DNA from 2 places in the Pelatocladus sp. BLCC-F211 genome. Region 1 is predicted to be linked to the other one. Evidence: riboswitches for the same ligand, from Rfam matches in the RefSeq annotation. Region 1 holds a riboswitch; the other holds the start of a gene.
The links. Region 1 has a riboswitch for cobalamin ahead of ACE1AT_RS12775 (DUF1636 domain-containing protein). Riboswitches for the same ligand answer to the same signal wherever they lie in the genome.
Positions count from the first base shown of each region.

Region 2: another riboswitch for cobalamin. It lies ahead of cobG (precorrin-3B synthase); the one in region 1 lies ahead of ACE1AT_RS12775 (DUF1636 domain-containing protein).

Region 1 covers NZ_JBHFLM010000105.1:22,848-26,270, reverse strand. Annotated here, with positions in the region: gene ACE1AT_RS12780 (tetratricopeptide repeat protein) at 1-1,040, shown strand, start outside; gene ACE1AT_RS12775 (DUF1636 domain-containing protein) at 1,198-1,623, opposite strand; cobalamin riboswitch at 1,644-1,783, opposite strand; gene ACE1AT_RS12770 (type 1 glutamine amidotransferase) at 1,810-2,610, opposite strand; one part of gene prfB (peptide chain release factor 2) at 2,957-3,028, shown strand; one part of gene prfB (peptide chain release factor 2) at 3,030-3,423, shown strand, end outside.
Region 2 covers NZ_JBHFLM010000246.1:83,861-87,283, forward strand. Annotated here, with positions in the region: gene ACE1AT_RS29745 (alpha/beta fold hydrolase) at 1-229, opposite strand, end outside; gene ACE1AT_RS29750 (helix-turn-helix transcriptional regulator) at 329-1,225, opposite strand; cobalamin riboswitch at 1,395-1,584, shown strand; gene cobG (precorrin-3B synthase) at 1,634-3,148, shown strand; gene ACE1AT_RS29760 (precorrin-8X methylmutase) at 3,223-3,423, shown strand, end outside.

The DNA of each region.
Region 1 (3,423 bases):
TCGCTTCCTATGACCAAGCACTAGCAATTAAACCAGATTATTACCAAGCTGATTACAGCCGATGTCAAGCACTAGAGAACTTAGGACGCTACCAAGAAGCAATTGCTTCCTACGATAAAGTACTGGCACTCAAAAGCGATCATTACCAAGCTTGGTATCACAGGGGCAATGCTTTGTATTTATTAAAACACTACGATGAGGCAGTTGCTTCCTACGATCAAGCGCTAGCGCTCAAACCCGACTATTACCAAGCCTGGTACAACGGGAGTGTCGTCCTATACCTGTTAGGATTATACGAGGAAGTAGTCGCATCCTGTGAAAAAGTAGTACTAATCAAACCCGAACATTACCAAGCTTGGTATAACAAGGGCAATGCATTGTATTTTTTGGGACACTACGAAGACGCAATTGCTGCCTACGACAAAGTGCTGCTGATTCAGCCAAACTATGATCAAGCCTGGTATAACCGCAGTGTCGCCCTATATCCTTTAGGGTTATATGAAGAAGTAGTCACATCCTGTGACAAAGCAGTGGCGATCGCACCGAAGCATTACAAAGCCTGGTACAACAGAGGAAATGGACTATACTCTTTAGGCAAATATCAAGATGCATTAGCTTCCTACGACCAAGCACTAGCTATCAAACCTGATTATTACGAAGCCTGGTATAACCGGGGTGTGGTTCTGGGAAATTTGGGAGACTACAAAGAAGCAGTAGTTTGCTACGACAAATTACTGGCTATCCAACCTCACAATTACCAAGCCTGGTACAGCCGAGGTAATGCGCTCAATAAATTAGGTTCTTATCAAGATGCGCTAATTAGCCTTAACAAAGCAATTGCACTAGTTCCTGATTCCTTTGAAGCTCACTACAACAAGGCTTGCTGTTACGCTTTGCAAGAAAATCTCGAATTGTCCCTTGAAAGCTTGAAACGAGCCATTAGTCTCAATCCTGAATGTCGTAAGACAGTAAAAACTAACTCCAGCTTTCAAAAATTTCTCACAGATGAGGGGTTTCAAACATTGATTGCTCTGGAATAGGCGATCAGGGATCGGGTATTGGGGATCGGGGATCGGGGAAACGAGAATAAATACGGTTCGGCTAGTGATTTTTCGGCATAATTTTGTCATGTAGAGACGTGCCATGGCACGTCTCTACAGGTTTTAAATGCCTAATACCAATTCTTCGTGAAGCTCTTCAAGATAACGAAGGAATTCTTGCTAAAATACCTTTCTTGAGAGGTTCAGGACGTTCTGACCAAGGTAACAAACCATCAGGTTTAGCATAATATTTGCTGGCACATTCGAGAATGGCAGCTGCACTATCATCTACTGGTAAATCTCCAAACATATAAGTTAGTTTTCCAGAACCTGCGAAGGCGACAACACAAGAATGACTGCAAGCACTCATGCATTCTACTTCTTGAATCGGAAAATCATCTTTGAGATGCCAATCTTGGGCTAATTCCTGAAGTTGCTTTAATAACTTTTGTCCACCACTTTCACCAACTCGCTTCCCATCTTGCCAGACGCTAGCACAAGTCTTGCACACAAATAGAGTATGAGAGGGGTGTGAAGTGTTGTTATGTGTAGAAATTGGAGAAGTATTTGTAGCTGTGGTCATCTGTACCTCGCAGATATTTTAGAAGTGAAATCAACTTCGGCGGGCATCCTGACTTACTTTGTTAAGTTCACAGTTGCGGGACAGCGCCGGATTTCCACCGGACTTTCCCCGTTACCTCTAGTGGCTGCTCCCCACTAGAACCGAATCTTTTTGATCTTAACCGAAATGTATTGAAACAACACGCCCTTAAACTTTGCTAGGTGTTGGCAAAGCTACTTGCAATCGCTTAAACATCGCTTGTCGTCCCTGCATTGCCAAGGTGTCATCTATAGGTGATAGAGTAATAGGCTGCTGGTATTTCAGTCTCAGTGCAGTTTGAATTAACCAATCTGCCACAAAGGGGTTTTTTGGTAACAGTGGCCCATGGGAATAGGTAGCGATCGCATTCTGATAAAATACACCTTCTGTACCATCCTCACCATTGTTGCCCAAACCATGCACCACGCGTCCGAGTGCTTCGACTTTGCCTAATTTAGTACGTCCACCATGATTTTCAAATCCAATTAGGTATGGTTTGCTACCTGTCATTTCTTGGAGATCCCGCGCTAGACGAGTGGCGGTGACTTCTACAACTAAATTACCGATACAACGCCGGACATTTTCGCCGGGATGCACTGAGACTATATCCAATATGCCTAAACCCTGAATGCGTTGTCCAAATCCTGGTTCATAGTAGTGTCCCAAAAGTTGGGGTGAACCACAGGTAAAAACGCCAGGAGTACCATTTTCAATTTTTTCGCGCATTGCTTCTGCTTTCGCACCTTGCAAATCACGCATGACAATTTCTTGCTGACGATCTTGGGCGCCACCACCCACAATTAAATCTACAGATTTGATCTCATCTGCTGTCGCATTTTGATCTAAAGGCAAAACCTTGACATTGTATCCCCGCCACTGACAACGGCGTTCTAAGACGATAACATTACCGCGATCGCCATAGGTACTCATCAGCGTCGGATATAGCCAACCAATGGTCAGTTCTTTCATAATTTTAGGGATCGGGGATCGGGGATCGGGGATTGGGGAAGGTAGGGGTCCCCTTTGGGGATAAGGGGCAGGTGGGGCCCCCTCTGGGGAACTCGGGGCCCCCACTCCCCCAAGGGAGTGGGGATTAGGGGCGAAGGGGCAACGGGGATTGAGGACAAGGGAGACAAGAAAGAGTTATTTAACAAGTCTCTTCCCGATCCCTGATCCCCGATCCCTGATTTTCTTGTACGAGCATATTATTATAGATAAGATTTTGAGATACCAATAAAATAAATAGCAATGTCTATTGATACGAGAGTGTAAATCTACCATTAAAATATAAAGCGCGCTCTCATTAGCAAGAACTATGGATGCATTAGAACTAAAACGGGAAATTGAAACGTTGTGCGATCGCCTGGGTAAAACCCAGGACTATCTTTGACATTCCTGCACTCACAGCCAAAATTCAAGATTTAGAAAAAATCGCAGCCCAGCCAGAATTCTGGGATGATCAAGTCAAAGCCCAAGGCACGCTGCAAGAACTTAATGATTTAAAAGCACATATTCAGCAGTACGAACAGTGGCAAAGTAGCATCGAAGACACCAAAGCAGTATTAGAACTGTTGGAGTTAGAAACCGATGAAGCACTTCTGCAAGAAGCAGAAACTACTGTCACCAAACTCAACAAAGAACTTGACCAGTGGGAGTTACAGCAGTTACTCTCTGGCCCTTATGACGACAAAGGGGCGGTTCTAACGATTAACGCTGGTGCTGGTGGTACTGACGCTCAAGACTGGGCAGAAATGCTACTGCGGATGTATACCCGTTGGGCAG
Region 2 (3,423 bases), on a different contig from region 1:
TATACCGTTGAAGATGTTGGGGTTGATCACTGAGTCCATAACCAAGCAAGTCTGGACAGATAACGCGATAACCAGCATTCACCAAAGCAGAAACTTGATTTCGCCATAAATTACTGTCATCAGGCCAACCGTGCAGTAATAATACACATTCTTGACCCGAACCTAAATCTTGTAAAGAGTAGCGATCGCCTTTTATTTCTATAGTTTTTGTTCTCAGAGTCTCGTACATGAGTTTTGATGTTGAATATTCCACGTCAAACACCCTCAACATTACCTAGAATCAGAGTCTATAGTCGTTCACATTCTTGCTATTGGGAGCATATTTTTGCTAATAGTTCCGAAATTTTTTAGGAGACATTCCAACTAAACGCTGAAAATGACGACTGAGATGACTTTGATGAGCAAAACCACAGATAATTGCTACATCTGCAATACTAAAATCCGATTGTTGAAGCAACTGCTTTGCAAGTTCTACTCGCCTATAAATTACATACTGATGCGGCGTCATTTGTAACGACTGTTTGAACAGGCGACAAAAATAATAACAACTAATTCCGACTGTATTTGCCAAGTCTGCTAATTTAATATCTTCACTTAAATTTGCTTCGATGTAATCTATAACTTGCTTGAGTTTATATTTTGGTAATCCATCAGAATATTCAGGAAAACAATATTTTGATACCGAGAAGTTTTTAATTAAATGTACTGCTAAAGCTGTACCAAAAGACTCACCATATAATCTTCCTGCTGGACATCCAGATTTTAAATCAGCTTTCAGAGCATTCACGACATTTTGAATTAGTGGATCAAAAATATTCCATTTAGGTACAAATTCAATTTGTCGGCTATCTAATATTTCATCAGCAATTTTTTCAAAAAACGGAGATTTAAATGTCAGAATAGTAAAAGATATTGTTTCTTTCCAAGATGTCCAATGACTGGTGTGAGCAGGACACAAAGTAATTTCACCAGCACCCATTCGATATGACAAATGATTCCCACCCATACGACGTTCATGATGCGTCCACGAATTGACATCCATAATTTCTAGCGTCAACTGTTGCATCGTATGTTCACAAGTTTCTGAACCAGGATGTTGATAATGAGCGAGAAAAATGTTGTTCCAGTTTGCTTTTTGGCTAGTCAATAATGGTGGATGATAGAGAACTTGATTCAAGTCCTCCAAATTTGTCATATCTAAATTTGGTGACGTGGATTTAGGCATAGAGATTGTGATTTAATTTAACGTAAGTTTGATGAATTTACTTTAATCCCTCTCCAAATCCCTTCCCAAAACGGAGAAAAGCTTAAAAAACTATAAAAATTTCACCACTAGGCATTAAAATCTGCATTCTTTCAAGTCAGGAAGGAATTTAAAGAATATTAATCTAAGTTTTGATTTTATTTTTTGAGGTACAAACTCATGCTAGACTACTCAAACTTAGAGTTGGGAAAGTTCGGTGAGATCCCGGTACTGTGCCGCAGCTGTAATCCGATTGGAAATTGTTAGTAGTTAGTCAAATAACCAGCAAACAACAACTAATTCGGTTAGTCAGAACGCCAATTTCTAAGGGTGTCGCCAAGACGCATTGTTTCTCTGCTCCCTGCGCTGCACAGGGAAGGAGCCTTAGAGGTGTATTTATCGTCAATTTCTGTCCCTTGTCCTGGTATTTTTTACAGCACGTCCGCGCGAGACGGTACTCTATCACGCATCCGTATCCCTGGAGGGATTGTTACTATTGGACAATTTCGGATTGTCGCTGATTTAGCTGAGAAATTTGCTGCGAGTTATGTCAATATTACTAATCGTGCTAACTTCCAAATTCGTGAAGTTCACACACAAATAAATCCTGAAGTTTTGCACCAACTGCGAGAAGCTGGTTTAGCTTCGCCGATTCCGGGTGTTGATCATCTACGTAATATTATGGGTAGCCCAACAGCCGGGATTGATGCAGAAGAATTGATTGATACGCGATCGCTCATTCGCGCATTAGATAATTACATCACCACCCATGCTGAACTTGCGCCTTTGTCACCAAAATTCAGCATTGCAGTTGACGGTGGAAGTGCGCTAAAAGTGTGCGATCGCCCCAATGATATTGTCTTCAGTGCTGTTGAAATCAGTACACAGATATACTTTCATCTCAAACTGAATTTAGGTGAATCATTTCTAAATACAGGTATATTACTGCAACCCCAAGCATGTGTAGACGTAGTAGGTGCGATCGCCAAAGTCTATTTGCAGTATTCTGCACTAGAGCCAGAAAAGGTTACGGGCTATCGTAAATCCCGTAAACTTCGTTTATTTGAAGTTCTACACAACTTGGGTAGAGAAAGATTTCTCCAAGAAGTAGAAAGTCATCTTCCCCACTCCTTGCAACAACTTCCCAATATCCGCACTTCTCAAGTCATACAACCATACCTAACTCGCTATCTCCATCTTGGTGTTCACCCCCAAAGACAACAAGAACTTTCCTACATTGGTGTTGTACTACCACTCGGTAAATTAGAAACATGGCAAATGCACGGTTTAGCAGACATCGCCCAAGGTTACGGTATTGGTACACTTAGGCTCACACCCTGGCAGAATCTTCTGTTAACAGATATTCCTGATCAATATATTCACGAAGTCAAGAGCAAAATAGAACACTTAGATTTGCATTGGTCGCCAACCAAAATACACAGTGCTTTTGTTGCGTGTGCTGGTAGTACAGGATGTGCATCCTCAGCAACAGATACCAAAAATCATGCCTTAAAGGTAGCTGAGTATTTAGATCAACGCATCACCCTAAATCAACCTGTCAATATTCACTTTACAGGATGTCCAAAGTCTTGCGCCCAACACAACAACGCCGATATCACTCTCTTGGGTATCAGTGAAGAAAAGTATCACGTATATGCTGGAGATAGTGACAATGAAAGCAAATTTGGGCAAGAACTTTATCAGTCTGTAGCTTTTGCAGAATTACCCTCATTATTAGAAAAAATTCTTCAAGTTTACACTGCAAAACGTCTAACTCGCCACGAATCATTGGGAGAATTCGCCAACCGATATAGTATTACAGAGTTGCAAGATATGGTTGAGGAGGAGAGGGGGGACACGGGAGACAAGGGGGACACGGGGAGCCACTGCGCCCTTACGGGTTAAGAGCGTTGTAGCACGTGGCGTGGACAAGGAGGACAAGGGGACAAAACAATCTAAAATCCAAAATCTAAAATCGAATGACTATTGACTATATTCGAGATGGGAATGAAATATATCGCAAATCCTTTGCCATGATTCGGTCGGAGGCAAATTTATCTATGCTGGCGCCGGATGTAGCGAAGGTAGCAGTGCGTCTGATTCATGCTTGCGGGATGACTGATATTGTAGATGATTTAGTAGCTTCGCCTACTGCTGTCTTATCTGGACGTACAGCAATA